2 linked regions of the Variovorax paradoxus B4 genome follow. The protein of the gene in region 2 binds, or shares a complex with, the protein of the main gene of each other region. Links are inferred from orthologs where the notes say so. Each region holds a gene or a part of one and is shown on either strand. Other genes may lie near its edges.

Region 1 (14,212 bases), 1.9 Mb from region 2 along the record:
AGCGCGCGCGCCATGGCCTCGGCCGCAGCCTGCTTCTGGCCGAGCGCGAGCTCGCTGCGCGCCACGCCGTCCCAGGCCCAGAGGCGGTAGTACTCGGTGTCGGTGCCGACCTGCCGCGCAGTGAGCGCGCGGTAGAGGTCGCGCGCCTCGGCCGGCTTGTTCTCGGCCAGCAGCAGCCGCGCGCGGGTGCGGTCGAGCTGCGCGGTCAGCGGCGCGTCCTTCGGCGGCGCCATGCTCCCAAGCATCTCGCGCGCCCTTGCGGCGTCGCCCGATTCGATCAGCGCATTGACGAGCGAGGCCTGCACCAGCGGCGCATAGCGCGGCGAACTGTTGGCCAGCGCCTCGTCATAGCTGATCACGGCGCCCGCGTAGTCGCCGCGGCGCGTGCGCACGTCGCCGATCACCTTCTGCACCGGGCCGACCACCAGCCTGGGGTCGCGCGCCGGATGCTTGAGTGCCTCGCGGGCAAATTCCTCGGCCTTCTCGAGCTGCCCCGAATAGCTGTAGACGATGGCCAGGTCGCGGTTGGCCATGGCCAGCAGGTTCGGATCGCGCGTGGCATTGGCCAGGTGCAGCGCCTTGCTGGCGGCGCGCACGCTCTGGCGGAATTCGCCGGCCTCGGCCAGCGCCACCGCCTGGCTGCAGTACTGGTAGCCGGACAGCTTGACCGCGTCCTGCCCGTAGAGCACCGCGCCCTCGCTGGTCAACGCCAGCAAGGTGTCGGTGTCGGCAAGCCGGGCCTGCTCCGCCCTGCCGGCCGCGGCTTCGGCATTCGACGCCTGTTGCTGCTGCGCCGATGCCAGGGGGCCGTGCCCCAGCAGAAGAATGCCCGCCAGACCCAGCGCACCCGCGACCCCTGCACGACGTGCCGAGCGCTCCCATCCCGTTCTCGAAAACCACGTCATTGGACCCCCGCGCGCGGCCCGTGTGCCCGCGGTTGCGGGGGTCGACGCCGCGGAAGTGCGCGCCGTTCAGGCCTCGTGGGGAAAGTCTAGGATCGGGCCCCTGCCGCGCCTATTCGCAAGAAGGCCTAGCGCGAATGGACTACGGCCACAGGCCCTGCATCACGCAGGAATCGCATCGATGTTGACGCGGTCCCAGTGGCGGTGCCTGGCAATCGCGGCGATGAAGGCCTGCGCGATCTGCGTCGCCTCGCTGGTGTCGCCGAGGTTGGTGACCGGCGTGGCCGCAACGATGACGCCGGCGGGTGCGTCCCCCTGCTGCGCGTTCGCGCTGATGCCGAGCGTGGAGAGCAGCTGCACGCCATCGCCCACGGTGCAGATGGCCTTGCAATGCTTGTACGCCTCGAGCACGAAGTGCACCGCATCGCCCATGCCCGCAAGCGCCGCAACGCCCTGGGCGCCACCGGGGATCAGCACGGCATCGAACACGACCGATGGCCCGTTGGCGAAGGTCATGTCGACGTCGATCTGCCGCTTCGATGCGCTGGCGATGGTGCCCAGGCGGGCGCCGACCACCTTGCATTTGCCGCCGGCCTGCTCGAGCGCATCGCGGATCGGCTTGAGCGAGGCGGAGTCGATGCCATCGGCCGCGAGGATCGCGATCCTGCGCGTGCGGATCGAGCCGTCGCCGGTGTCGGCCATGCTGAGCGCGGGCGACTCCTCGATGGGCAGGGTCATGCGGTGCTCGCGGTATCCTGCGCGGCCCGCGGCCGCCTTGGCGTCCGGCGCGCCGATGCCCAGCGGCTCGGCCACGCGGCGCGCGAGCTTCTCGTCGACGTGCGCCAGGTTGTCGACCATGCGCTGGCGGATGGCCGGTACATCGACCTTGGAGAGCTCGAAGCGGAAGGCCGCAATGATGTGCTCCTTCTCGGCCGCGCTCTGGCTGTTGAAGAACAGCCGCGCCTGCGTGAAGTGATCGTCGAACGACGGGCTGCGCCGGCGCACCTTGGGCGACTCGAGCTCGTCGGGATGCGACTGGAAGCCGGCGCTGCCGCCGTCGACCCTGAACTCCTTGCCGTCGCCCAGCGAGTTGGGCTCATAGGCCACCTGGCCGCGCGCAATGGCCTGGCGGTGCATGCCGTCGCGCTGGAAGTTGTGGAACGGGCACACGCTCTTGTTGATGGGCAGCTCGTGGAAGTTCGCGCCGCCGAGCCGCGAGATCTGCGTATCGGTATAGGAGAACAGGCGCCCCTGCAGCAGCGGGTCGTTGCTGAAGTCGATGCCCGGCACCACGTGTCCCGGATGGAACGCCACCTGCTCGGTTTCGGCGAAGAAGTTCTCGGGGTTGCGGTTGAGCACGAGCCGGCCGATGCGCTGCACGGGCACCATCTCTTCGGGGATCAGCTTGGTGGGATCGAGCAGGTCGAAGCCGAGCGAACTCGCCTTGTCCGGCGGCACCAGCTGCACGCCGAGTTCCCACTCGGGAAAGTCGCCCTGGTCGATGGCTTCCCACAGGTCGCGGCGATGGAAGTCGGGGTCCTTGCCCGCGACCTTCTGCGCCTCGTCCCACGCCAGGCCGTGGATGCCGAGCTTGGGCTTCCAGTGGAACTTCACGAAGTGGCTCTCACCGCGGATGTTCACGAAGCGGAAGGTGTGCACGCCGAAGCCTTCCATCATGCGCAGGCTGCGCGGAACGGCGCGGTCCGACATCGCCCACATCAGCATGTGGGTGCTCTCGGGCATGAGCGAGACGAAATCCCAGAAGGTATCGTGCGCGCTGGCAGCCTGCGGCATCTCGTGGTGCGGCTCGGGCTTCACGGCATGGATGAGGTCGGGGAACTTCATCGCGTCCTGGATGAAGAACACCGGGATGTTGTTGCCCACGAGGTCGTAGTTGCCCTCTCGCGTGTAGAACTTGACGGCAAAGCCGCGCACGTCGCGCACCGTGTCGGCCGAGCCGCGCGAGCCGGCCACGGTGGAGAAACGCACGAAAACGGGCGTCTTCGCGTCCGGGTCCTGCAGGAAATCGGCGCAGGTGAACTGCGACATCGACTTGTAGACCTGGAAATAGCCATGCGCCGCCGAGCCGCGTGCATGCACCGCGCGCTCGGGAATGCGCTCGTGGTCGAAGTGCGTGATCTTCTCGCGCAGGATGAAATCTTCGAGCAGCGTGGGCCCGCGCACCCCGGCCTTGAGCGAATTGTGGTTGTCGGGAATCTGAAGACCCTGGTTGGTCGTCAGATTGGGCGCATGATCGGTTGCGAAGCCATCGAGTTGCTGCTGCTTGGCGTTGCTGCCGTCCATGGCCTTCGAGCGGCGTCCGGCGGCGGCCTTGTTCTGAGGCGTCATCGAGGGTCTTTCATGGGAGGGTCAGCTTCGTTGTCGATAAAAAGGTCCAGCACGTTCACCAGCGCAATCAGGCAGATGAAACCCGCCACGGCGGCCACCACCCAGAACAGGATTTCATCCCCCCAAGCACCGGTGAGTGAATCGAACAGCGACGACAGATCCATGATTCGCTCCAGCAGATCAGATTGAACAACTCGATGCTTGCGCTGCGGCCTCCATGAAGCCACGAAAGCGGGTTCGCGGGGGCAGTTGCGAGCGAATCCAAAGGTTATGTTTTTCTCACACTGTTACCCGTAGTGGCGCCTCGCCCGCGCTTGTGGGAGAGGCGGCGTCTACGCGGTAGGAGCACACCGACAGCGCCTGGCTGCCGCCTACGCGGCCTGGCGTGTCGGCCCGCATCCGCGCCTCGTGCGCAGCCGTAGCATCGGACACGGGCGGCACGAAGCCTGCTTGGGCATTTGTGGACCGACGCCATTTACACAGGGAAGAAAGAAAGAACATGCAGATCAAGATCGGTTTCGACATCGAACTCGCCGTCACGGCGCCCACCGCACTGGTCTACATGCTGCATGTCCACCCTTCGCGCGCAGCGGACCTGCAGGACGGCGAGCACGTCACCCTCACGCCGCCGCTGCATACCGACTACTACATGGACGGCTTCGACAACCATTGCGCGCGCGTGCGGATTCCCGCGGGCGTGCAGAGCGTGCGGCTGCGCAACCACGCGGTGGTGTTCGACCCGGGCTGGGCCGATCCGGTGGACTACGGCGCGGTCGAGCACGCGGCGGCGGACCTGCCGGTGTCCACGCTGCCCTTCCTGCTGCCGAGCCGCTACTGCGAGGTCGACAGCGAACTGCTCGCGTTCGCCTGGAGCAATTTCGCCAACGTGGCACCGGGCTGGCACCGCGTGCAGTCCATCTGCGATTTCGTGCACGAGCACCTGCGCTTCGACTACCAGAGCGCGCGCGCCACGCGCACGGCGCTGGAGGGATTCCGCGAACGCACGGGCGTCTGCCGGGACTTCGCCCACCTGGCCATCACGCTGTGCCGCTGCATGAACATTCCCGCGCGCTACGCCACCGGCTATCTCGGCGACATCGGCATTCCGCCCGTGCCCTCTCCGATGGACTTCAGCGCCTGGTTCGAGGTGTACCTGGGAGAGCGCTGGTACACCTTCGACGCGCGCCACAACGTGCCGCGCATCGGCCGCATCGTGATTGCGCGCGGGCGCGACGCGGCCGACGTGCCGATCACCATGGTGTTCGGCGCCAACTCGCTGAAGCGCTTCGAAGTCACGACCGAGGAAGTGCCGCAGTAGGGCCGGGGCCTCACGCAGGCAGATAGCCGAGCATCTCCATGGCGGCGCGAAGACCCGTGCGGCTGCGCTCCATCGCGTCCCAGGGCGTGTTGCCGATGGCAAGGCGCCCGGCGATGTTGGCCACCGTCCAGTGGGCGGCGCTGTCCAGGTCGGGCAGCTCTTCCCACGCCAGCGGCACCGACACGCCCATGCCCGGCCGGGCGCGCGCCGACCACGCGCTGACCGTGGTGGCGCCGAAGCCGTTGCGAAGATAGTCCGCAAAGATCCTGCCCACGCGGTTGCGCGGCCCGCTCTTGGCCACGAAGCGCGCCGGAACGGTGCGCGCCAGGTGCTCGACGATGGCCCGCGAGAAGCCGCGCACCTCGTCCCAGCCGAACTGGCGCCGAAGCGGCACCACCACGTGCAGTCCCTTGCCGCCGCTGGTCTTCAGGAACGAAGGCAGGCCGAGCTCGTCGAGCAGCACGTGCACCAGCAGCGCGGCCTCCTTCATCAGCTGCCAGTCGATGCCCTCGCCGGGGTCGAGGTCGAAGGTCATGCGGTCGGGCTTGCCGATGGCGCGCGAGGTGGCGTTCCAGGTGTGCAGCTCGATGGTGTTGAACTGCGCCGCACCGAGCAGCGCCTCGGCGGTGTCGATCTGCAGCAGCGGATCGTGCCCCGGGTCGAGCGCTGGATCGAGCAGCTTGATGCCTGCGATCTCGCTGTGCTGCGCATGCTTCTGGAAGAACAGCTCGCCGCCCACGCCGTCAGGCGCGCGCACCAGCGCCACGGGCCGCCCCGCGAGATGCGACAGGATCAGCGGCGCAACCGAAGCGTAGTAGGCCGCGAGTTCGCCCTTGGTGATGCCGCTGGCGGCGTCGATCACGCGCTCCGCGTGGGTGATGCGCAGTGCCTTCTTCCGCGTGCTCATTCGATCGCTCATGCCGCGCGGCGCCGGGCGGTGGCGGCCTTGGCCGCGGTGCGCTTGCGTGCGGTGCTGCTGCTGCTTTTTGCGGCGCTCTTGCCATGGGCCCTGGGCTTGGCCTTGGACTTGGTTCTTGCGGGCGCCTCTTCCTGCGCCTCCTCTGGGTCTTCATCGGCCTTGCCGGCCGCGGCCGCCTTGCCGCCGACACCGCCCTTGCGCAGGCTGCGCTGCAGCAGCTCGGTGAGGTCGATGATCTTCGCGCCGCGGCTTTCGACGGCCTGGCCCTCTTCGGGCTCGGGCTGCGTCACGGTCTCGGTCTGGCCTGCGGCCACCTTGCGGTCGACGAGCCGCAGGATCTCGTCCTTGAACTCGTCCTTGTAGTCGTCCGGGTCCCAGTCGGCGCTCATGTCCTCGACCAGCTGCTCGGCCATCTTGATCTCGCGCTCGTTCAGGCCCGCTTTCTTCGCATCCTCGGAAGGCAGCGGGAGCTCGGTCCAGGGCCGGATGTCGGCGCCCCAGCGCAGCAGGTTCAGCACCAGCCCCGGGCCCACGGGCACGAGCGCGGCGAGATGCTGCTTGGTCTGGATCACCACGCGCGCCACGCCGATGCGCCGGCTGCGCTGCAGCGTCTCGCGCAGCAGCGCATACACCTTGGCGCCGCGGTTGATGGGCGCCACGTAGTAGGGGCGCTCGAGATAGACGAACGGAATGCCGTTGGCGGGCACGAAGCTCTCGATCTCGATGGTCTGCGTGGTCTTGGGATACGCGTCGGCAATTTCCTTGTCGCTCAGCACCACGTATTCGCCGTCTTCGTACGCGATGCCCTTGACGATGTTCTCGCGCGCAATTTCCTTGCCGGTCTTCTTGTTGATGCGCTTGTAGCCCACCGGGTCCATCGTGCGCTTGTCGAGCCAGTCGAAGTCGATGCCGTGGTCGGTGGTGGCCGAGTAGAGCGCCACCGGGATGTGGACGAGGCCGAAGCTGATCGCGCCCTTCCACAGGACGCGCGGCGCGGGGGCTTTTTTTCGAGACTGCCATGGACACACTCCTTCAGCCTCGAAACTCTGCGCCCCGCGCCGGTGTGCGATGTAGGAACGCGGCGGCGCCTGCCGTAGGCTCAGGCGGCGCTGGCGACCGGGGGCCCGAGCACGCGTTCGCTCGGATGCGCGAAGTAGAACCATTCGGCGCCGGGCAGCGCCAGCGCGTTGGGAAAGACGATGAACCCGTCGCCCGGCGCGCTCACCAGCGTGCCGTCGTGGCGCATGCCGATCGGTTCGCCGCGCTGCACCGCATCGAAGGTGGCCCAGTCGCGCACGAAGCTGTCGTCCTCGTGCTGCCGGTCCGTCACGCTCGCCAGGCGCAGCAGTTGGGGCGGGCTGGGCGGCTCCGCCACCAACCCCTGGGGCAACGCCGCCATGCCGAGCAGCGCGAGCGCGCGCCGGATGGCGCGCCACGCCACCTCGGGCGCCTTCGGGTCCCGGTGCTGGCCGCATTCGAGCGTGACGCCGTAGCCGCCGCAATTGCGGATGTATTCGTTGGTGCCGCGGCCGAAGTCGATCGCATCGTCGCCGACCGCGATGCCGGCGGAACGCTGCGCGAGCCCGGCGGCGTAGATGTCGAGCCAGCCCTCCACCACGATGGGCGTGCCCAGGTGCAGCGCAAGCAGCCCCTCCTCGCTGGCGCGCGCGAAGGGCTCCAGCGTACCGGTGTTGTCCCGCGGGCCGATCATCGCGAAGGCCTCGCCCTCGCTCTGGAAGGAATGCAGGTCGAGCAGCACGTCGTGCCGCTCGATCAGCGGGCACAGCACGTTGGTGACCCGGTCTTCGTAGTCCGCGGGCTCCGCGCTGGGCCTGAACAGGCGGTTGAGGTTGCGCTCGCCCTCGCGCTGCAGGCGCCGCCGCGCCATCGGATTGGCGACCGGCACCAGGGTGAGCTGCCCGCGCCGCAGCCGGAAGGTGCCGCCATCGAGTTCGGCCAGCACGCGCTCGATGCCCGCGGTGCCGCAGGTCTCGTCGCCATGCACCCCGCCCAGCACGAGCAGCCGCGGGCCGGGCTCCAGCGCGGCGAAGGTGTGGATGCGCAGGCTGTCGGTCACGGTGGCGGCAAATGGATCGGAGGACATCCCGGCGATTATTGCGGAGGCCTTCCCCTGCACGCAAAGCCGCTACTCGTTTCATAGCAGCGCATCGAGCGCGGCCCGGCGTGCCGTGCCTACAGGGCATGCCGGGCCTGTCCTACCGGCCGCGGCCGGCGCGCCATGCAGGCTCACCCCACAGAAAGACACCGTGAAGGAACAGCGCCATGAGCAGCACCAAGCGCCGTACCAAGGCTCCGGTCGATCCGAGCGATCCGCTGCGGGACGCCGGCGGCGGCAACACCAAGATCGAACAGGGCGGCGATTCGGCGCCGCGCCTGCCGCACGAGCACGACCAGTCTTCCGACAGCCAGGAAGCGCAGGACGGACAGCCGTCCGAGGTGGGCCGCAAGAGCTACGAGGACATCGAGCGCGGCAGCGTGGACACCGACCGCGGACCGGTGGCGGACCGCGTCTACAACGACAAGGTCAAGCCCTGACCCGGGATTTCTATTATTTGCCGCCCACGCCTGCGAGCTGCTCGCGCATGGACGAGATCACCGCCGCGTAGTCCTTGGCGTTGAAGATCGCGCTGCCCGCCACGAAGGTGTCGGCGCCGGCGGAAGCGACGCGCGCGATGTTGTCGGCCTTGATGCCGCCGTCCACTTCCAGGCGGATGTCACGCCCGCTCTGCTCGATGCGCTTGCGCGCGAGCTCGATCTTGCGCAGTGCCGAATCGATGAAGCTCTGCCCGCCGAAGCCGGGGTTCACGGACATGATCAGGATCAGGTCGATGTCGTCGATGGCCCAGTCGAGCGCTTCCAGGCCCAGCCCCGGATTGAACACCAGCCCCGCCTTGCAGCCCGCGCCCTTGATGGCCTGGATGCTGCGGTTCACGTGCGGCGAGGCATCGGGGTGGAAGCTGATGTAGTCGGCGCCCGCTTCCGCGAAAGACGCGGCCAGCGCGTCGACCGGCTGGATCATCAGGTGCACGTCGATCGGCACCGGCTCGCCGTCGGCCGTCCTGGCGTAGGGCTTGAGGGCCTTGCAGATCATCGGGCCGAAGGTCAGGTTGGGCACGTAATGGTTGTCCATCACGTCGAAATGGATCCAGTCGGCGCCGGCGGCGATGACCTTGGCCAGCTCGTCGCCCAGATGGGCGAAATCGGCCGAAAGAATGGAGGGGGCGATGCGGAACGGCGTGTTCATGCGCCGATTGTCGCAGCCGGCGGAAAACCCGGAAAGCAGTGCAAGGGAAGGCTCCAGTTACCATCGCGCGCATGTCACACAGCCCCATCCGTGTCCAGGTCGAGCCGCGCTATCTCGCGGACCAGTCCTCGCCCAAGGACAAGATCTACACCTTTGCCTATACCGTCACCGTGACCAACGAGGGCGAGACGAGCGCCCAGCTCATCGCCCGCCACTGGCTCATCAACGACGCCTCGGGCCATGCGCAGGAGGTCAGGGGCCTGGGCGTGATCGGCCAGCAGCCACTGCTGGCGCCCGGCGAATCGTTCCGCTACACCAGCGGCTGCCGCCTGCAGGCGCCCAGCGGCACCATGCATGGCAGCTACTTCATGGTGACCGAGGACGGCGAGCGCTTCGACGTGCCGATTCCGATGTTCGTGCTGGAGGCGGACATCGGCGGAGCACCCGTTTCACGGGTATTGCACTAGCACTCCCCCAGTGAACTGGGTACGCCCCCAGGCTTCGCGCACTTCGTGTCGCTTCTCCTTCCCCCTCGCCGGGGGCAACACCGGAGGCCCGGCAAAGCCGGTTCCGCGGTGTTTCTGGTATCTGATTTCTTTACTTTTTTATGGCTGCTGCATCGCTTGACCTGCAGGGGCTGCTGGCCCGGCTTGATCCGACGGCGGATGTGGCGCAGCGCCACATCTGGCTGATCGACGTCTTCGACTGGCTGCGCGGCGACCGTGCATCGCCGCAGGCCGCGGTGGGGCGCGTGTCGCTGCTGCTCGGCGCGATCGAGGCTCGGCCCGAGCTGCGCGAGCGCCTGCGCGCGTGGTGGCGCGCCTTCACGCAGGCGGTCGATCTGACCGCGCTGCTGGCGGACTACGGCTTTGCGCCGCGCACCGCCTTCGTGAGCGAGCTCACCGAACGGCTGCGCCGCAAGATCCTGCCCGGCACGCCTGAGACCACCGACGCCTCGGATCTCTTTCGCATGGTGCTGCCCGGCGTGTTCGACGCGGGCTGGATCGCGCTGCTGGACGACACACAGCTCGCACGCATCGGCGCCCTGCTGGCCGACGCCGCGCTCGACGACGACGGCGCCCCGCGCTGGCGCCACACCGTGATGGACGCCGTCACCTACTGCAGCAGCCAGGTGGTGGCGGCCGGCTTCTCGCCCGAATTGCGGCTCAGGATGAGCGCCGCCAGTGAACGCCGCGCCTTCCATGCGCTGATGTCCGACCTCGACGAGCTGCGCGAGCAGATGTTCCGCACCCCTCGGGACGACGACGCGCTGCAGGCCGCGTTCGTGGCCTTCCGCGACCGGCTCGACGCCTGCCGCGCCAGCGCCTCCTCGGTCTACACGCACCTGGAGGACAACGGCATCTCGGTCGGCCTGGTGTTCCGGCTGCGCCAGCTGCGCGAGCGGGTGCTGCGCATCCGCGAGCTGCTCGACTGCCTGATCTCGCCCACGCCCGCGCCCAGCGTGGCGCGGCTGGTGGGCCGGCTGGTGCTGGCCGGCGGCGAGCGCAACAGCATCCGCGCGCTGATCGCGTCGAACTCCTCGATGCTCGCGGCCAAGGTGACCGAGCGCAGCGCCGAGACCGGCGAGCACTACATCACGCGCGACCGCGCCAGCTACCTGCAGATGGTGCGCAAGGCCGCCGGCGGCGGCGCGCTCACCGCGCTGACGGTGCTGCTCAAGTTCGGCATCTATGCGCTCGCCCTGTCGGCCTTCTGGAGCGGGCTCTGGTCGGGCCTGATGTATGCCGCGAGCTTTGTCGCGATCCAGCTGCTGCACCTGACGCTGGCCACCAAGCAGCCCGCGATGACGGCGCCGGCCATGGCGGCGCGGCTGCGCGACATCAAGACCGATGCCGCGGTGGCCGATTTCGTCGACGAAGTGGCCAATCTGGTGCGTTCGCAGGTGGCGGCCGTGCTGGGCAACGTGGGCCTGGTGGTGCCCGCGATGCTGGCGCTCGCCCTCCTGGTGCAGTTCGCGCTCGGCCGGCCGCTGCTGGACGCGGCGCATGCCGCGGCCACGCTGCAATCGCTCTCACTGCTGGGCCCGACCGCGCTCTTCGCGGCCATGACCGGCGTGCTGCTGTTCGCGGCCAGCATCGTCGCGGGCTGGACAGAAAACGCCTTTGTCCTGCATCGGCTGGACTCCGCCATGCGTTACAACCCTCGCATCGGCGCTTTTCTGGGTGCCGCCCGCGCCCGCCGCTGGGCCACCTTCATGCGCACGCACATATCGGGCTTTGCCTCCAACATCTCGCTCGGGCTCATGCTCGGACTGCTGCCCGCATTCGCGGGTTTCTTCGGGCTCGGGCTGGACATGCGCCACGTGACACTGTCGGCCGGGCAGATCGCGGCGGCCGCGGCCTCCATGGGCGTGGCGGTGCTCCAGCAGCCCGCGCTGTGGTGGGCGGTGGCGGCCATCCCGGTGATCGGCGCGCTCAATGTGAGCGTGAGTTTCTATTTCGCATTCCGGCTGGCGCTGCGCGCGCACAGCGTCAGCCTGGGTGACCGCGCACGCATCCGCAGCGCCATCTGGGCGCGCTGGCGCAGCCGGCCCATCAGTTTCTTTCTACCTGCATGAATTTGACGAATCTCATCAACGATCTGCTGGGCTTCTGGTCCGAGTGGCTGCGCCCTTCGGCCGGCCTGCCCACCGTGCTGTGGTCGCTGCTGCTGGCCGCGGCGGCGGCCTCGGGCCACCTGGTGCAGCGCTACCTGGGCCTGCCCAAGGTGGTGGGCTATTCGATGGTCGGCGCGGTGGCCGGCCTGGCCGGTTTCGAAGGCGCGATCTGGCCGCTGCGCGGCATCAGCCTGTTCCTGCTGGAGCTCGGCGCGGCCGTGGTGCTGTTCGAAGCCGGCGGCCGGCTGCCGCTGCGCTGGTTCCGCCACAACCCGATGGTGCTGGTGCAGAGCCTGCTCGAGGCCACGCTCACCTACTTCGGCGTGTTCTGGATGCTGCAGCTGCTGGGCCTGCCCGATCCGGTGGCCAACCCGATTGCGCTGATGGCCATCGTCGCCTCGCCGGCGGTGCTGAGCCGCGTGATCATCGACACCCGCGCCTCGGGGCCTGTGACCGAGCGCGCGATGACGCTGGCCACGCTCAACACCTTCTACGCGCTGACGCTCGGCTATGCGCAGGCCGGCCTGATCGAGCGGGCGCCGCAGACGCTGCTGCAGAAGCTCTATCCGGTGGCGGTGGTGCTCGGCCTGTCGTTCGTCGTCGGCGCCATCCTCGCGCTGGCGCTGCGCACGGCGCTGCGCTTCATGAGCCCGACGAGTGAGAACACCTCGATCCTGCTGCTCGCGCTCATTGCGGCCGCCAGCGCCCTCACGGCCCACGTCGGCGGCTCCGCGCCGCTGGCCGCGCTGATCGGCGGGGTGCTGCTCAAGACGCTGAACCCCAAGCCCTGGGCCTGGCAGCGGCAGCTCGGCACGGCCTCGTCGCTGCTCACCATGCTGATGTTCGTGCTGGTGTCCATCGTGGCGGCGCAGGCCGACTGGACGCTGCCGGTGGCCAGCGTGGTGCTGGCGGTGATCGGCATCCGCCTGTTCGCCAAGATCGCCGGCGTGGCCATTGCCAACCCGGGCAGCGGCGCGAGCTGGAACCAGGCCTTCTGGGTGGGCTGCGCGATGTCGCCGCTGTCGTCGATCGCGCTGCTCATCGCCTCGAATTTCACCACCGCGTCGCCGCTGCTCGGCACCATGATCACGCAGGTGGCCCTGCCCTCGATTCTCCTGATGGAAGTGATGGGCGCCGTGCTCGCCACCGTGGCCATCCACGCGGTGGGCGAAAGCTCGGTGCCCTGGACGCCCCAGGCCTTCAGCACCACGGAGGACACGCAGCGATGACCACGGCCATGCCTTTGCCCGACAGCGACGACTTCCGCTCCGCCGCGCTGCCCGCGGACCCCGCGAGCCGCGTGGTCAAGCTCGAACCCTTCAACCGCTCCGAAGCACTGTCGCTCGGCGTGGAGCTCGAGCTGCAGCTCGTCAACACGCACGATTACGACCTGGCGCCCTATGCGGAAGACATGCTGCGGCTGATGGCGCAGACGCCGCTGCCCGGCAGCGTGGTGCCCGAGATGACCTCGAGCATGATCGAGATCTCCACCGACATCTGCCATTCGGCGCAGGACGTGATCACGCAGCTCTCGCCGATCCGCGAGGCGCTGATCAGGAACGCCGACAAGCTCAACATCGCGGTGGTGGGCGGCGGCACGCATGCCTTCCAGCAGTGGCACGAGCGGCGCATCTACGACAAGCCGCGCTTTCGCGAGCTGTCCGAGCTGTACGGCTACCTGAGCAAGCAGTTCACCATCTTCGGCCAGCACGTGCACATCGGCTGCCCCGATGCCGACTCGGCGCTCCTGATGCTGCACCGCATGTCGCGCTACATCCCGCACTTCATTGCGCTGTCGGCCTCGTCGCCGTTCGTGCAGGGGCAGGACACGCAGTTCGACTCGGCCCGGCTCAACTCGGTGTTCGCGTTTCCGCTCTCGGGCCGCGCACCGTTCACGCTGAGCTGGAAGGAGTTCGAAGCGTACTTCGAGCGCATGACCCGCACCGGCGTCGTGCGCAGCATGAAGGACTTCTATTGGGACATCCGGCCCAAGCCCGAGTTCGGCACCATCGAGATCCGCGTGTTCGACACGCCGCTCACCGTCGAGCGCGCGGCCGCGCTCGCGGGCTACGTGCAGTCGCTGGCCGCGTGGTTCCTGCAGGAGCAGCCCTTCGAGCCGACCGAGGACGACTACCTCGTCTACACCTACAACCGCTTCCAGGCCTGCCGCTTCGGGCTCGACGCGGTGTACGTGGACCCGGCCAGCGGCCAGCACATGCCGCTGCGCGACCACATCCTCATGACCATGACGCAGCTCGAATGGCACAGCGAGGCGCTCAACGCCACGCAGGCGCTCGGCGAGCTGCGCACCAGCGTGGAAGCCAACCGCAACGATGCGCGCTGGCTGCGCGAGAAGCAGGGCAAGGAGCGCCTCTTGGCCGAGGTGGTGCGGCAGGCGGCGCTGCGCTTCCGCGGCGGCGGGGCCTAGGAAGCCACGGCCTCCTGCGAGAACTGCCTGCGGTAGGCCGTGGGCGACACCTTGAACGCCGCCGCGAAGTGCTTTCGCAGCGACACCGCCGAGCCGAAGCCCACGTCGGTGGCCACGCGTTCCACCGGCCGGTCGGTGGTCTCCAGCAGCCGCTGGGCGAGCGCAAGCCGTTGGTTCTGCAGCCATTGGCCGACGGTGGTGCCGGTGGCTTCGCGAAAGCGCCGTGTGAAGGTGCGCCGGCTCATCAGTGCGCGCCGCGCGAGGCTGTCGAGCTCATGCGGACTCTGGAGGTGGCGCCCCAGCCATTCGAGCAGCGGCGCGAGGCGGTCACTCTCGGCCGCGGCGGGCATCGGCTGGCGGATGTACTGCGCCTGCCCGCCCTGCCGGTGCGGCGCCACGACCATGCGCCGCGCC
Region 2 (15,995 bases):
CCCGGCGGGTCTGCGTCGGGAGGCCGGTTGCCGGTCGGGCGGTCGCCGTTGGAGGCCGGCTCGTCGCCACGGCCCCATCGGCCATCGTTCAGGTTGAACATGCCCAGAAACCCTCTCCACGCTGGCTTTGCATTCATTCGCTTCGTTCTCTTGTCAGTGGCGGGATTGTGCCCAATCAATTGGCGGTATCGTGCAATTCAGTGTCGGCCTCTGGGGTCATCGTATCGCCCAGGGAACCCGACCGGCGGGCCAGCTCGGCCCGTAAAAGTGGCAGGCCCTCGCCGCTGCGCGCGCTGAGGAAGATGCGCGGAACCTGTACGCCGTCGATTTCCATGTCGTCCTGCAGATGCAGCGGATGTTGTGCGGTTTCAAGGGCGTCGAGCTTGTTGAACACCAGAAGCTGGGGAACGGTGTCGGCACCGATGTCGCGAAGAACGGACTGCACTTCGGCCATCTGCTCCGGGTAATGCGGATTGGAGGCATCCACCACGTGCAGCAGCAGGTCGGCATCGACGGCCTCCTGCAGCGTGGCCTTGAAAGCATCGACCAGGCCGTGCGGCAGCTCGCGAATGAAGCCGACGGTGTCGGAAATCGAGACCTGCCTGCGGGCGTCGCCCAGGTAGAGGTTGCGCGTGGTGGTGTCGAGGGTGGCAAAGAGCTGGTCGGCCGCATAGGCGCGGGCCTTGACCAGCGCGTTGAACAGCGACGACTTGCCGGCATTGGTATAGCCCACGAGCGAGATGTTGAAGGTCTCGCGGCGCTCGCGCTGGCGGCGCTGCGTGCCGCGCTGCTTCTGCACTTTGGCCAGGCGCTCGCGCGTGCGCTTGATCGATTCGCTGATCATCCGGCGGTCGAGCTCGATCTGCTTTTCACCGGGACCGCCGCGCACGCCCGCACCGCCCGTCTGGCGCTCGAGGTGGGACCAGCGGCGAACCAGGCGCGTGCTCAGATACTGCAGGCGGGCCAGCTCGACCTGCAGCTTGCCCTCATGGGAGCGTGCGCGCTGGGCAAAGATTTCGAGGATGAGGAAGGTGCGGTCGTACACCGCGATGTCGAGCTGGCGCTCGAGGTTGCGCTGCTGCGCCGGGCTCAGCGACTGGTCGAAGATGACCTCGCTGGCTTGGTGCAGTGCGGCCAGTTCCTTGATTTCTTCGGCCTTGCCGCTTCCGACGAAAAGTGCCGCGTCGGGCGCCTTGCGCTTGCATACGAGGCGCGCGACAGGCTCCAGGCCCGCGGTCTGCGCAAGCAGGCCGAGTTCCTCGAGTTCGCTGTCGAAATGGGGCAGCCCGAAATCGACGCCGACGAGAACGGCGGCGCCTTCCTGGCGGGGGTTCAGTTCAGACAAGCGGGATCAATATGGAAAAAGCGCGGCGGGGTTGCCGCCGCGCTCCGCGCGATCAGGCTGCGGCGTCGTCGTTCTCGGCAGCCGAGAAGTTGACGGCACGACCCGGCACGATGGTGGAGATGGCGTGCTTGTAGACCATTTGCGTCACCGTGTTGCGAAGCAACACGACGTACTGGTCGAAAGACTCGATCTGGCCCTGCAGCTTGATACCGTTCACCAGATAAATGGAGACCGGCACATGCTCGCGACGCAGGGTGTTCAGAAACGGGTCTTGTAGAAGTTGCCCTTTATTGCTCACGATATTCTCCGTGTTCAAGAGTAGTTGTTGGAGAGATGACCTTAACACAGGGTTTCTGCGCTGCAGCAATCGGGGTCAAAAGCCTTTGAAAAATAACGTCTCTCAAAAGGCGGAACTTTCGACCCGGCCATGGCTCATCGGCCGCCATCGGCGGCCAAGCGCACTCAATCGTCCTTGTCCGCAAAGGGATTTTGCGAGCTTTTGAACTGGATGCGCAAGGGCGTGCCCACAAGATCGAACTCCTTGCGGAAGCGCCCTTCGAGAAAGCGCTTGTAGGCCTCGGTGACGTGCTCCAGCGAATTGCCGTGGATGATGATCACCGGAGGATTCATGCCGCCCTGGTGCGCATAGCGCAGCTTGGGCCGGAACATGCCCGCGCGCTTGGGCGACTGGAATTGCACGGCTTCCAGCAGCAGCCGGGTCAGCACGGGCGTCGACATCTTCCGCGTGGCCGACTTGTGGGCCTGCGCAATGGCCTGCCACACCGGGCCCAGGCCCTGGCGCTTGATGGCCGAGATGAAATGCAGCGAGGCGAACTTGAGGAACGGCAGCCGGGTCTCGATCTGGCGCTGGATCTGCTCGCGCTGATAGCTGTCGACCGCGTCCCACTTGTTGATGGCAATCACCACCGCGCGGCCGCTTTCGAGGATGTAGCCGGCAATGTGCGCGTCCTGGTCGGTCACGCCCTGCGTGGCATCGAGCAGGAGCAGCACGACGTTGGCCGACTCGATGGCCTGCAGCGTCTTGACCACCGAGAACTTCTCGATCGCCTCGAACACCTTGCCCTTGCGGCGCAGGCCGGCCGTGTCGATCAGTTCGAAGCGCTGGCCGTTGCGCTCGAACGGCACCGAGATGGCGTCGCGCGTGGTGCCCGGCAAGTCGAAAGCCACCAGGCGCTCTTCGCCGAGCCAGGTGTTGATCAGCGTGGACTTGCCGACGTTCGGCCGTCCGGCCACCGCCAGCTTGATGGGCTTGTTGACGTCATCCTCGTCCGCCTCGTCGTCCGGATCGGGCAGGTTCAGCGGTGCGAGCGCCAGTTCGACCAGATCGCGCATGCCCTGCCCGTGCGCCGCGGACACGCCGTGCACGTCGCCGAAGCCGAGTTCGTAGAAATCGACCAGCTTGGTGCCGTCGTGCATGCCTTCGGCCTTGTTGGCCGCCAGCACGCAGGGCTTGCCGAGACGGCGCAGCTCGTTGGCAATGTCGTGGTCCTGCGCCGAAAGGCCTTCGCGGGCATCGACCACGAAGATCACCACGTCGGCTTCGGCCACGGCCTGCCGCGTCTGCTTGGCCATTTCCTTGTAGATGCCGCTGCCCGCATCGGGCTCGAAGCCGCCGGTGTCGATCACGATGAACTCGTGCTTGCCCAGGCGGCCATTGCCATAGTGGCGGTCGCGCGTGAGCCCGGCAAAGTCGGCGACGATGGCGTCGCGCGTCTGCGTCAGGCGGTTGAAAAGGGTCGACTTGCCAACGTTGGGCCGCCCGACCAGGGCCACGACCGGCTTCATGGCCGGCCTTTCACGGGCGCGGTTTTCATGGTCGGGCCTTGCAGAGAGTTATTCAGGGCGATATCCAAAAACACCGCCGTTGGCGGTCACCACGACCACCGTGTTGCCGGCCATCACCGGGGTGACGCCAATGGCGGAGCCATCGGGCGTGACGCGATTGAGAAGCGCACCGTCCTCGCGTGAAACGAAGTGCAGCGTTCCCGTGCTTTCGCCGATGACCAGCGAACGGCCCACCGCGAGCGGCCCGGTCAGGACGCGGTTCTTGAAACGGGTCGATTGCCAGGCGCGCTCGCCGTCGGAGCGGCGCCAGGCCGTGACGCTGCCATCGGCCTCGGTGCCGTAGACGAAACCCTCATCGCCACTGACGCCCTCGGCGCCCACGGCAGGCTTGCTCCAGAGCAGCTGGCCGCGCAGCGTGTCGACGCAGCCAACGTTGGCGTAATAGGCGCGGGCACACACGGTGTCGCCGACACGGCTCACGCTGCCGGTCAGGTCGACCAGGCGCTCCACGTCGTTGGTGCCGCGCGGGGCTGCAATAGGCGCCTCCCAGCGCGAGGTGCCATTGGCCGGATTGATGCCGACCAGCCGGCCGCCGATGCCCGAAATCAGCGTGTCGCCCACGGCGATCAGGACGCCCGACTTCTTGAGCACGAGGTTCTCGGCCGTGCGTTGCTGCAGCCAGAGGCGACGGCCGCTCTGGCCGTCCCAGGCGCTGATGCTGCGGTCGGCGGTCTGCACGAACACGCGGCGGCCGGCCACCAGTGGCGCAGTGAAGGCCTGGGCCGAGAGCCGCTGCTTCCACAGGACCTTGCCGCCTTCCATGGCCACGAGTTCGTTGTCGGTGGTCACGACCGCGGCCAGCGAACCGTCGCTGCCGACGCCGGCAGCGAGCTTGGCGCCCGCGTTCGCGCGCCAGGTTTCGCGGCCGGCACGCGCATCGATCGCCACCACGGTGCCGTCGGCGCCGGCCACGGTGACGATGTCGCCGCTGACGTCGGTGGCCAGCGGGAAGCTCACGGCCGGGATGCGCACGCTCCAGGCCTGGCGCACGCCGAACAACGCGGGGTTGGTGGGCAGTTCGGCCGGCTTGGGCTTGCCGGGACCCGAGCAGGCGGCCAGCATTGCGACCAAGACAATAGCCGAACCTGCACGCAGGGCGGACGACTCAGGCATGAAACGCTTGAAATTCATAGTGCGATCAGGAATTTTTGGGGGCTGCTGGCGTGACCGTGATCACAGGTGCCAGGCTCTTCGGATCGACGCCGGCGGCGTTGAGCTTGAATTCGACCAGTCGCCGGTAATCGGACGTCGCGCCAAGGCCGGTCCAGGCCTTGCGGTATTCGGCCTGCGCTTCGGCGCGTTTGCCCTGGGCCATGTAGATGTCGCCCTTGCGGTCGGCCACGAGCGGTTCGAATTCCTTGGGCACGTCGCCCGAAAGCTGCTTGAGCGCTTCGTCGTACGACTTGCTGTCGAGCAGTTCGGCTGCCAGCCGAAGCTTGGCGACCGCCTTGTAGCCCGGATCGACGGCGCTTTGCGCAACCCAGCCGAGCGCCGCCCGCGAAGCCTCGAGGTTGCCCTTCTCGTACAGCGCCTTGGCGGCCAGCAGGCCGGCCTGCTGTGCATAGGCGGTGCCGGCGAAGCGTTCCTTCATGTCGCCCAGCACGCGCTGGATGCGCTCCACGTCGCCGGACTGCGTGCTGCGCTCGACCTCGTCGTAGAGGGCCGCGGCCTGCGCCGCCTTGTTGCGCTGGAAATATTGCCAGCCGTTCCAGGCCACGAAGGCCCCGGCCACGAGCAACACCACCCAGGTGATCAGGGTGCCGTAGGTGTTCCAGAAATGCTTGAGCTGGTCGAGCTGTTCCTGTTCGTCGAGATCGAGATGGGTTGCCATGCGTGTCAGATGTTGGAAGCCGGCGATTGTAGGGTGGCGGCCCAGGTGGCCACCTCGGCGAGCGGCCGCGCCACCTGTTCGCCACCGCCCTCGCGCAGCGATTTGACGGTGACTTCGCCACGCGACAGCTCGTCCTCGCCAAAGATCAGCGCATAGCGCGCTCCGCTCGCGTCGGCCTTCTTGAACTGCGCCTTCATGCTGCCGCCGCCCGCATGCTGCAGCACGCTCACGCCGGCGGCGCGCAACTGCTCGAGCACGACCATGACCTGCGGCAGCGCGGCGGCCGACGGCACGACGGCGTAGGCCGCGGGCGCCGCGGCGGGGACCGGCAGGCGGAGTTCCTGGACCAGCAGCAACAGCCGCTCGATGCCCAGGCCGAAGCCTACGGCCGGTGCAGGCTTGCCGCCCATCTGGCCGATGAGGCCGTCATAGCGCCCTCCTCCACAGACGGTGCCCTGAGAGCCGAGCTGGTCGGTGACCCATTCGAAGACGGTCAGGTTGTAATAGTCCATCCCGCGCACCAGGCGCGGGTTGATGCGGTAGGCCAGCCCTGCGGCATCGAGCACATCGCACACCGCATCGAAGTGTGCACGCGACTCCTCGCCGAGGAAGTCCATCAGTTGGGGCGCGGCCTCCACCACGGCCTGCATGGCGGGATTCTTGGTATCGAGGATACGCAGCGGATTGCTGTGCAGGCGCCGCTGCGCATCGGCATCGAGCACGTCGGCATGCGCCTCGAAATGGCGGATCAGCGCTTCGCGGTGCGCCTGGCGCTCGGCCGGCTGGCCCAGGCTGTTGATCTCCAGGCGCACGTGCTCGCCCTCGACCAGCCCGAGCTCGCGCCACAGCGCCCGCACCATGAGGATCAGCTCGGCGTCCACGTCCGGACCATGAAAGCCCAACGCCTCGACGTCGAGCTGGTGGAACTGGCGGTACCGGCCCTTCTGGGGACGCTCGTGGCGGAACATCGGCCCCATCGTCCACAGGCGCAGCGGGCCGTTGTAGAGCGCGTTGTGCTCGACCATGGCGCGCACGATGCCGGCGGTGGCCTCGGGGCGAAGCGTGAGCTTGTCGCCGTTCATCGCGTCGGTGAAGGAGTACATCTCCTTCTCGACGATATCGGTCACCTCGCCCAGTCCGCGCACGAACAGCGCCGTGGGTTCGACCACCGGCGTCAGCATGTACTGGTAGCCGTAGCGGACCAGGAGCCCGCGCACCGTCTGCTCGAACCACGACCAGAGGGCCGAATCGGGCAGGCGGTCGATGCGCGGCACGCTCGCCGGCAATATGTCGTTCATGCCTTTGACGGCATTGATCTTGTCAGCCATGGGAGGAAGTGGTCAGGCGACGTCGGCAGCCTGGTGCTGGCCGAAGCGCTTTTGAATGTAGGTTTCGACGAGCTGGTGAAACTCGTTGGCGATATTGTCGCCGCGCAGCGTGAGTGCCTTTTCGCCGTCGATGAAGACCGGGGCGGCGGGCGCCTCGCCGGTGCCGGGCAGGCTGATGCCGATGTCGGCGTGCTTGCTCTCGCCGGGGCCGTTGACGATGCAGCCCATCACGGCCACCTTCAGCGTCTCGACACCCGGATACTTCTTGCGCCAGACCGGCATCTGCATGCGCAGGTAGTCGTCGATCTGCTTGGCCAGTTCCTGGAAGGTGGTGCTGGTCGTGCGGCCGCAGCCCGGGCAGGCGGTGACGCTCGGCACGAACACGCGCAGGCCCAGCGCCTGCAGGATCTCGTTGGCGATCAGCACTTCCTGCGTGCGCGACTCGCCCGGCTGGGGCGTGAGCGACACGCGAATGGTGTCGCCGATGCCCTCTTGCAGCAGGATGGAAAGCGCCGTGGCCGATGCCACCGTGCCCTTGGTACCCATGCCGGCTTCGGTGAGCCCCAGGTGCAGCGGATAGTCGCAGCGCTTGGCGAGCTCGCGGTAGACCGAGATCAGGTCCTGCACGCCGCTCACCTTGCACGACAGGATGACCTGGTTGCCGGCCATGCCCATCGATTCGGCCAGCCTGGCGGATTCGATGGCCGAGGTGATCAGCGCCTCGTACATCACCTGCTTGGCATCCCAGGGCTCGGCGCGCTGGCTGTTGATGTCCATCAGGCTGGCAAGCAGTTCCTGGTCGAGGCTGCCCCAGTTGACGCCGATGCGAACGGGCTTGTTCCAGCGCATGGCCGCATCGATCATCTGGCCGAACTGGCGGTCGCGCTTGTCGCCCTTGCCGACGTTGCCGGGATTGATGCGGTACTTGCTCAGCGCCTCGGCGCAGGCCGGATAGTCGGTGAGCAGGCGGTGGCCGTTGTAGTGGAAGTCGCCGATCAGCGGCACGTCGATGCCCATGCGGTCAAGCTGCTCGCGGATGTACGGCACCTGGGCAGCCGCCTCCGGCGTGTTGACGGTGATGCGCACCATCTCCGAACCGGCAATGGCGAGTTCCTTCACCTGGATGGCCGTGCCGACGGCATCGACGGTGTCGGTGTTGGTCATGGACTGCACCCGCACGGGCGCATCGCCGCCCACCGTCACGGTGCGCGGTCCCCAGACCACCTGGGCCTGGCGCGAACGGCGCGCCTTGGGGGCCGCCGAGTCAATGGGTTGGGGAGTGCAGTCGGTCACGATGCCACCTCGAAACGGGCCACGCCGCCGCCGCGCGTGACAGGCTTCAGATCGTAGGGCTTTCCGTGCACCTGCACATCGACCGCCGATGCGCGCCCCACCACCACCGACAACGGCAGCGCGCCCGACAACGCCACCGTTTCGCCGGCCTTCAGGCTACGGCGCAGCAATTGCTTGCCGCCGGCTTCGGCGACCGTGATCCAGCATTCCTCGCGCGCGACGAAAACCAGCTGCTGGCTGTTGGCAGGTGCCGCAGCGGCTGCAGAGGTCGAAGCAACCGCCGCAGCGGTAGCGTTGCCCACCGGCAAGGCTGCGGAGGGAGTGCCCGAGGTCACGGGTGCCGCAGGTGCCACGGGCGACACCGGCGCGCTCTCGACGACGACGGACGACCCGCCCGAAGCCGGCGCAGCCGCCGGCGCCTCGGCCACCGAACCGCTGTCGCTGCGCGACGTCCAGCGCGACACGGAGGCCCCGACCTGATCGAACACCGACTGGGGCAGCCAGAACAGCACGGCCGCGCCGACCAGAAGCAGCCCCACGACCGTCAACACTGCGCGCGACGGAAGGCCGCTGGAGCGCCCGCCGTTCCAGCGCGGCGTTCCGGAAACGATATTGCTCTTGAGCGTGCGATCGGCCAGTGCCAGCGCCGCGCGCTGCGCGCCCGGCAGCTTCGCGAGCACCGGCGCGGGATCGATGCGCAGGGCGCGGCAGACGCTGCTGGCCAGGGCCCGGGCAAAGACCGGATCGGGCAGCGAGGCGATGTCGTCCGCCTCGAGCGCAATGAGCTTCTGCGGCGGCACCTTGAGGGCCGCGGCCACCATTTCGATGTGCAACCCGTGCGCCTCGCGCGCTTCGCGCAGCATGTCGCCGGCCGTCTTGTGCGTGATGTCGCCTTCCTCGAGCGGCAGTACCGCGGAAGTGCCGAACTCCGAAACCCGTTCAGTCATTGAAATTCCCGCGCTCGTACGCTATTGCCTCCCGGGACTGCGGAAAGCGCCGCTGCAGCTGCCCTCCCAACTGCGCCACTGCTTCGCGGTTGTTGAGCCGTCGTTCGATCTTGATGCCGAGCCAGAGCGTCTCGGCGCTGGCCGAAGGGCTGTTGTTGACGCGGCGGATGTAGAACTGCGCACGCGACCACTCTTCGCGCTGCACCAGCAGCGAAGCCAGGTTGAATCCGACCACCGGATTTCCGGCGTCGATCTCGTAGGCCTTCATGAGGCTGCGCTCCGCCTCGGCACGCTGGCCCGCCCTGAGCTGGCAGACGCCCTGGGTCATGAGCGTCTTGGCACGGTCGGTGTAGCTCGGCACCGCCAGTGCCTCGGTGAACTGCTGGGCCGCATCGCCATAGCGGTTCTGCTGGCACAGCAGCCAGCCGTAGTTGTGCCGCACGTTGGGATCGCGCGGATTGATGGCAATGGCGCGGCGGAAGCTGTCTTCTGCCATCCCGGCATCCTCGAGCCGCATGTAGACCAGGCCGCGCAGGTTGTAGGCGTCCGCGTAGTTGGGGTCGGCAACCAGCGCCTGCTTGATCTCGTCGAGCGCGACGGTGGTCTGGCCGTGCTCGAAGTAGCCGGCGGCGAGCTCCATGCGCAGGCGCGCGCGGCGTTGCCGGCTGCTTTCGTCGGATTCGGTCACCATCTCGGCGCCCTTGCCCGAGCTGGTGTCGGCCAGGCTGGTGGTGGTGGTTCGGGTGTTGACGCAGCCCGCGAGCAGAAACGCCACGGCGACGCCGGCAAAGCCTGCAGCCATCAGCCGCTGCGCGCTCGCGGTCGTCATCGGAAAGGCCATCCTCATTAGGTCAATGCTCCTGGGGGGCGGTCTTGCGAACCGGATGCAAAACAACGGTGCGCTCCGAGCCACGGCGCTGGGCCATGCGTTCCGCCGCGCGGGTGCGGTCCTTGACGTCGCCGGCCAGCTGTCCGCAGGCCGCATCGATGTCGTCACCGCGCGTCTTGCGCACGGTGGTCACGAGACCGGCCTCGCTCAGCGTCTTGGCAAAGGCCAGCACCCGCGGCTGCGGCGAGCGCAGAAGGCCCGAAGCCGGAAACGGATTGAACGGAATCAGGTTGAACTTGCACGAGATGTTGTGGCTGCGCACGAGTTCCACCAGTTGACGCGCATGCTCGGGCTGGTCGTTGACGCCGTCGAGCATGCAGTATTCGAACGTGATGAAGTCGCGCGGCGCGTGCGCCAGGTAGCGCTTGCAGGCCTCGAGCAGTTCGGCAATCGGATACTTGCGATTGAGCGGCACGAGATCGTCGCGCAGCGCATCGTTGGGCGCATGAAGCGACACGGCCATGGCCACCGGGCAGTCGGCGCCCAGGCGATCGATCATCGGCACGACGCCGGAGGTCGACACGGTCACCCGGCGGCGCGACAGGCCGTAGGCGTTGTCGTCGAGCATGGTGCGCAGCGCGGGCACCAGCGCCGTGTAGTTCTGCAGCGGCTCGCCCATGCCCATCATCACCACGTTGGAGATGACGCGATCGTCGCGTTTCAGGTGCTTGCGCAGGAAGTGCTCGGCAAACCACAGCTGGGCGACGATTTCGCCCGTGCTCAGGTTGCGGCTGAAGCCCTGGTGCCCCGTGGAGCAGAAGCGGCAACCCACCGCACAGCCGGCTTGAGACGACACGCACAGCGTGCCGCGGTCGTCTTCGGGAATGAATACGGCTTCGACGGCATTGCCGTCGCCGACGTCGAACAGCCACTTGATCGTGCCGTCCTTGGATTCGTGCTGCGTGATGACCGGCAGGGCCTCGACGCGAGCGGTGGTGGCGAGCTTTTCGCGCAGCGACTTGGCCAGATCGGTCATCTGGGCAAAGTCGCTGGCGCCACGCTGGTGGATCCAGCGGAACAGCTGCGTGGCGCGGAATCGCTTCTCGCCGAGCTTTTCGCAGAACGCAGCCAGCCCCTCGAGATCGAATTCGAGCAGGTTGGCCGTGGTCATGAAATCAGCTGGCGTACGGCTTCAGCGCGCGTAGACGTTGAGGCCGGCGAAGAAGAACGCCACTTCGTTGGCGGCGGTTTCGGGAGCGTCCGAACCGTGCACGGCGTTGGCGTCGATGCTGTCGGCGAAGTCGGCGCGGATGGTGCCGGGGGCCGCCTTCTTGGGGTCCGTGGCACCCATCAGGTCGCGGTTCTTGGCGATGGCGTTCTCGCCTTCGAGCACTTGCACGAACACGGGGCCGGAGATCATGAAATCGACCAGGTCCTTGAAGAACGGACGTTCCTTGTGGACCGCGTAGAACTGCTCGGCTTCGTTGCGCGACAGATGCACCAGCTTGGCGGCAACGATCTTGAGGCCGGCAGCTTCGAAGCGGGAAACGATCTTGCCGATGACGTTCTTGGCGACGGCGTCGGGCTTGATGATGGAAAGGGTACGTTCGATAGCCATTGAAGTGCTTCCTGAGCTTTGATTTTGAAGTGATTTGTCACAACTGCAACGAATATGTTGCATCGTAAGTCGACAAAGCCTCTGATTTTAACCGGCGCAGCCTCCGGGTTTGGTGAAAACCCCGAGAAAGGCTGCGCTGGAGAACTGGCTTTCAGCGCCCGCGGCGCCGATTTCCGCCGGGGCCGCCCTGCCCGCCAAAGCCGCCACCCGCCGGACCGCCGCCGCGGCGCCCCGGCCCCTGGCGCTGCTCCTTGCGCTGACGGGAAAAGCTGTCGGCACCGATGTAGCCGAGCGAGGTCTTCATCGGATCGGGCTGGTTCGCGCCGCTCGGCGGCCGCTCCTCGCCCTGGCGGTTGCCCCGGTTGTTGTTATTGCCACGACGCCCTTGCGGCGGCAGGCCTGCATTGCCGCCGGCGCCCCGGTTGCCACGACCCCCGCGCTCGCCGCGCGGCGGACGGCCTTCGCCCAGCGGATTCGGAATGGGCGCCTCGCGGCCATCGTCGCGTGGATCGCGCAGGTCGCGCGGCTGCTGCTGTCCGCCGCCGGCGTTGCGATTGCCGCGCCGCTTCTTGTTGCGTCCGTTGCGCCCGCCGCCGGCGCCGCCTTCCTGGCCCGGCCCTCGTTGCTGCTGCTGCGGACGCGGCGCACCGCCGCCCGAGGCCTGGAACAGCGCGTTGATGTCGCGCTCGTCGAGTTCCATCCAGGCGCCGCGCTTCAGCCCGCGCGGCAGCACCATGGCGCCGTAGCGGATGCGGATCAGCCGGCTGACCGCATGGCCCACCGATTCGAACAGGCGCCGCACTTCGCGGTTGCGGCCCTCGGAGATGGTGACGCGGTACCAGTGGTTGGATCCCTCGCCGCCACCCTCCTCGATGGTGCCGAACTGGGCCATGCCATCGTCGAGGCGAACGCCTTCGAGCAGCTTCTTCTTTTCCTCGGCATTGAGCGCGCCCAGCACGCGCACGGCGTACTCGCGCTCCAGGCCGAAGCGCGGGTGCATCAGCTGGTTGGCCAGGTCGCCGGAGCTGCTGAACAGCAGCAGGCCTTCGGTGTTCAGGTCGAGCCGTCCGACCGATTGCCACTTGCCCTGCTGCAGGCGCGGCAGCTTGCGGAAGACCGTCGGGCGGTTCTGCGGATCGTCGTGCGTCACGACCTCGCCCACGGGCTTGTGGTAGGCGATGACACGCGGCGGAGGCGGCGCGATGCGGTAGCGGATCGGCTTGCCGTTGATCTTGACCTGGTCGCCGTACTGGATGCGCTGGCCGATGTGGGCCGGCTCGTTGTTGACCGAGATGCGGCCCTGGAGAATGAGCGCTTCCATTTCGAGCCGCGAGCCGAGGCCCGCCTGGGCCAGCACCTTGTGCAGCTTGGGCGAGTCGGCCTCCGGCAGCAGCACGCGCTTGAGCGGCGGGACTTCAGGGCTCTCTTCGTCGGCGTCGAACTGGCCCGAGATCACGTCCGCGAACCGGATCGGCTCGGGCGGCGGTGCGTTGCGCTGCTCGCGCTCGGCGGCACGGCGTGCGCGGTCGAGGTCGTCCTCTTCCTCGTCGGGCTCTTCTTCCTCTTCTTCGTCGTCGTAGGAGGGCGCACGGGCGTCCTCTTCGACTCGATCCTCCACGCGGCGCTCCGGGGGTTCGACGGGTGCGGCCGGCGCGGCGGCCTTGCCGGGCTCGTCAGCTATTGGCGCGGCCGCAGGCGCCGCATCGGCCACCTGAGCCTGAGCCACGGGGTCGGAAGTTCCATTTGCCGCAGGCGCTGCTGCGGGCTCGCCCTCCCCGGTCGCCGGTTCCACGGCTTTCTTCCTGCGTGGGGCGCGCGGCTTCTTGGGAGCCTCACCCTCGCCGGCGGCTGCAGCGGGCGCGCCCGCTTCGGCGTCCGCAGACTGGCCGGACACTGCCGCTTTCGCCTTTTTTTTCTTGGATTCGGGCTGGGCCGGCACGATGGCCGCGTCGTCGATGTCGGAGGGGCTCATGAGGTTTTTCCGGGAGGAACAGCGTGGGGATCGGTCTCGTCAGTCGACGGGGCTTCGGTTTCGAACTCGACGGGACGCTCGGCTTCCGTGGAGGCCGGGATGTCCGCGGGCTCTTCGGGAGAGACCGCATCCTCGGCGAATTGCGCAGCGGCGGCCTCGACGGCAGCCAGGGCGGGAGCTGCGTCTGCTTCGGAGTCCGACATGGCCGAAGCATCGGCGTCGGACTCGTTCGGAATGTCCATGGGCAGGCCGGGCTGGTTGCCCGAGGCCTGATCGAGCGCGTCGACCAGCGCCGCCTGCTGGGCCGGCGTTTCGATCAGCGGCAGCTGGTCGAGCGAAGCCAGCCCGAGGTCGTCGAGGAACTGCCGCGTGGTGGCGTACAGCGCCGGCCGGCCGACGGTTTCGCGGTGGCCGATCACTTCGACCCAGCCGCGGTCCTCGAGCTGCTTGAGGATGAGGGAGTTGATGGTGACGCCGCGGATGTCTTCCATGTCGCCGCGCGTGACCGGCTGGCGGTAGGCAATGATGGCCAGCGTTTCGAGGGCAGCGCGGGTGTAGCGCGGCGGCTTCTCGGGATGCAGGCGATCGAGGTGGTCGCGCATCTCGGGCCGGCTCTGGAAGCGCCAGCCGCTGCCGACGCTCACCAGCTCCAGGCCGCGTTGCGCCCAGTCTTCCTGCAGTTCGAGCAACAGCACCTTGATGGTGTCCACGCCCAGCTCGTCGTCGAACAGCACGCGCATGTCGCGCACCGGCAGCGGCTGGCTCGAACAGATCAAGGCGGTTTCGAGAATGCGCTTGGCATCCGCCGTATTCATGGTTTGCGTTATCCGGGAAAAGGCGTCTCGGGGACGCTTGTTCAGAAGGATGGAAGAAGGCGCTGCCGGCACGCGGCGAGTGCAACGCAAGGCCGGCATCGGGGTGGCCGGCGCGGCCCTCGGGCCGTCAGGCGCGATTGTAATCCAGCCCCAGGGTCTGGAACGCCTGAACCAGATCGGCCGGCGGAAGGGAGCGCAGTTCCAGCGCCGCTTGCGTGACGGGATGCACGAATGCGAGCCTGAAGGCGTGCAGCGCCTGCCGCCCCAGACCCGCGGCCGGAGCCCCGCCATAGAGCGCATCGCCGATCAGCGGATGCCCGATGGACGCCATGTGCACGCGGATCTGGTGGGTTCGGCCCGTTTCGAGCGTGCACCGCACGGCGCAGGCCTCGGCATTGCTGTCCAGGCGCTCGATGAGCGTGCGCGCCGTCTTGCCCGCATGGCGCTCGAGATCGACCACGGCCATGCGCAAACGGTTGCGCGGATCGCGGCCGATGGGCGCGTCGACCTGCCGGGCTGCCGCGCCCGTCCAGGGCTTGTGCCCGAGCGCGAGGTACTGCCGCTTCACCTCGCGCGCCGCGATCAGCGCCACCATGGCATCCATGGCGGCCCGCGTTCGCGCCACGACCATGAGCCCGCTGGTGTCGCGGTCGAGCCGGTGCACGATGCCCGCGCGCGGCAGCAGCGCGGCCTTGGGGTCGAGCGCCAGCAGGCCGTTCAGCAGCGTGCCGCTCCAATGGCCGGGCGCCGGATGCACCACCAGGCCGGCCGGCTTGTCGATGATGCGCAGGTGCTCGTCCTCGTGCACCGTGACGATGTCCATCGCCTCGGGCCGGAAGGCCTGGCTCTGGGGCGTCGGCCGCAGCTCGATGCGCCCGGCCTGGCCGGCACGCACGGTGGCCGAAGCCTTCAGGAGCGTGCGCCCCTGCAGGTCCACGGCGCCGGCTTCGATCAGCTGTTGCAGATAGTTGCGAGAAAATTCCGGCACCAGGGCGGCCAGCGCGCGGTCCAGCCGCTGGCCATGCTCGGCCTGGCCCACCGTGAAGGGCCGCAGTTCGCTGGATTCGACCGGGTCGGCGCCCTCGTCGGCCTCGGCGGAGTCGGGGACCATGTCCAGGGGGTCGGTCGATATAATTGAGGGCAACTGTTTCACGAAAGCCGTATGTGATGTTTCGCGCCAAATTATCGGTCCCCTCCTGGATCGCGCTCAGCGCGGCAGCGCTGCTTGCAGCCGGCTGCTCCTCCACCTCCGTCGACAAGACCGCCAGCTGGAGCCCCAACCGCATCTACGCCGAAGCCAAGGACGAAGCGGGTTCCGGCGCCTACGACAAGGCCGTGCCGCTGTACGAGAAGCTCGAAGGCCGCGCCGCCGGCACGCCGCTCGCGCAGCAGGCCCAGCTCGAGAAGGCCTACGCCCAGTACAAGTCCGGCGAAAAGGCCAGCGCCATCGCCACGATCGACCGCTTCCTGAAGCTGCATCCGGCCAGCCCGGCGATCGACTACGCGCTCTACCTCAAGGGCGTGATCAACTTCAACGACGACCTCGGCATGTTCGCGTTCCTGACGCGCCAGGACCTGTCCGAGCGCGACCAGAAGGCCGCCAAGGAATCGTTCGAGTCCTTCAAGGAACTGGCAACGCGCTTCCCCGAGTCGCGCTACACGCCCGATGCGCGCCAGCGCATGAACTACATCGTGAACTCGCTCGCGCAGTACGAGGTGCACGTGGCGCGCTACTACTACTCGCGCGGCGCCTACCTTGCGGCGATCAACCGGGCGCAGCTTGCGCTGTCCGACTATCGCGAGGTGCCTGCGCTCGAAGAGGCCCTGTACATCATCGTCCGCTCCTACGATGCGCTCGGCATGAAGGACCTGCGCGACGACGCCCAGCGCGTGCTGACCACCAACTACCCGCAAAGCGAGTATCTGGCGCGCGGCTTCAAGGGCAAGGACGACCCGTGGTGGAAGGTCTGGTAATCCGCTGAAACAACAAAAAGCCCTTCGGGGCTTTTTCTTCGTCTGCGGAGCCTGCTGCGGCAAGGCCCCCGCGGCCTTTCAGGCCGAGAGCGAATTCCTGAGCTCGCCGATCGCCGCCTCGAAGTCCGCTTCGCTCTCCAGCCGCCGCATCGGCGGCAGCGCGGCCAGCAGCCGCCG

What was found.
Region 1: the proteins of hfq (region 2) and VAPA_RS02895 are in contact, whole or in part, in a crystal structure (PDB 3VU3), measured with the Escherichia coli proteins. The link is inferred for Variovorax paradoxus B4 from one-to-one orthologs.

What each region holds. Positions count from the first base shown.
Region 1 is NC_022247.1:614,803-629,014, reverse strand. The notes cover bases 659-3,606. They hold VAPA_RS02895 (catalase), read right to left. Parts: upstream 3,252-3,606; coding sequence 1,065-3,251; downstream 659-1,064. Other genes in these bases: VAPA_RS34795 (hypothetical protein), read right to left, coding at 3,248-3,415; VAPA_RS02900 (CHAT domain-containing protein), read right to left, coding at 659-905. Outside these bases: more of VAPA_RS02900, read right to left, coding at 1-658; VAPA_RS02890 (transglutaminase-like domain-containing protein), read left to right, coding at 3,751-4,569; ligD (non-homologous end-joining DNA ligase), read right to left, coding at 4,580-5,476; non-homologous end joining protein Ku, read right to left, coding at 5,485-6,516; VAPA_RS02875 (M14 family metallopeptidase), read right to left, coding at 6,588-7,592; VAPA_RS02870 (hypothetical protein), read left to right, coding at 7,772-8,044; rpe (ribulose-phosphate 3-epimerase), read right to left, coding at 8,058-8,753; Co2+/Mg2+ efflux protein ApaG, read left to right, coding at 8,825-9,220; VAPA_RS02855 (site-specific recombinase), read left to right, coding at 9,361-11,331; VAPA_RS02850 (cation:proton antiporter), read left to right, coding at 11,328-12,599; VAPA_RS02845 (YbdK family carboxylate-amine ligase), read left to right, coding at 12,596-13,798; VAPA_RS02840 (GlxA family transcriptional regulator), read right to left, coding at 13,795-14,212.
Region 2 is NC_022247.1:2,520,141-2,536,135, reverse strand. The notes cover bases 21-3,013. They hold hfq (RNA chaperone Hfq), read right to left. Parts: upstream 1,644-3,013; coding sequence 1,398-1,643; downstream 21-1,397. Other genes in these bases: der (ribosome biogenesis GTPase Der), read right to left, coding at 1,808-3,013; hflX (GTPase HflX), read right to left, coding at 176-1,345; hflK (FtsH protease activity modulator HflK), read right to left, coding at 21-101. Outside these bases: more of hflK, read right to left, coding at 1-20; more of der, read right to left, coding at 3,014-3,151; outer membrane protein assembly factor BamB, read right to left, coding at 3,200-4,342; VAPA_RS11665 (YfgM family protein), read right to left, coding at 4,350-5,042; hisS (histidine--tRNA ligase), read right to left, coding at 5,048-6,370; ispG (flavodoxin-dependent (E)-4-hydroxy-3-methylbut-2-enyl-diphosphate synthase), read right to left, coding at 6,383-7,663; VAPA_RS11650 (helix-turn-helix domain-containing protein), read right to left, coding at 7,660-8,610; type IV pilus biogenesis/stability protein PilW, read right to left, coding at 8,603-9,457; dual-specificity RNA methyltransferase RlmN, read right to left, coding at 9,462-10,610; ndk (nucleoside-diphosphate kinase), read right to left, coding at 10,632-11,057; VAPA_RS11630 (pseudouridine synthase), read right to left, coding at 11,209-13,029; SMC-Scp complex subunit ScpB, read right to left, coding at 13,026-13,844; VAPA_RS11620 (RluA family pseudouridine synthase), read right to left, coding at 13,972-14,955; VAPA_RS11615 (outer membrane protein assembly factor BamD), read left to right, coding at 15,012-15,818; VAPA_RS11610 (ATP-dependent DNA helicase), read right to left, coding at 15,897-15,995. UniProt on the Escherichia coli protein: RNA chaperone that binds small regulatory RNA (sRNAs) and mRNAs to facilitate mRNA translational regulation in response to envelope stress, environmental stress and changes in metabolite concentrations.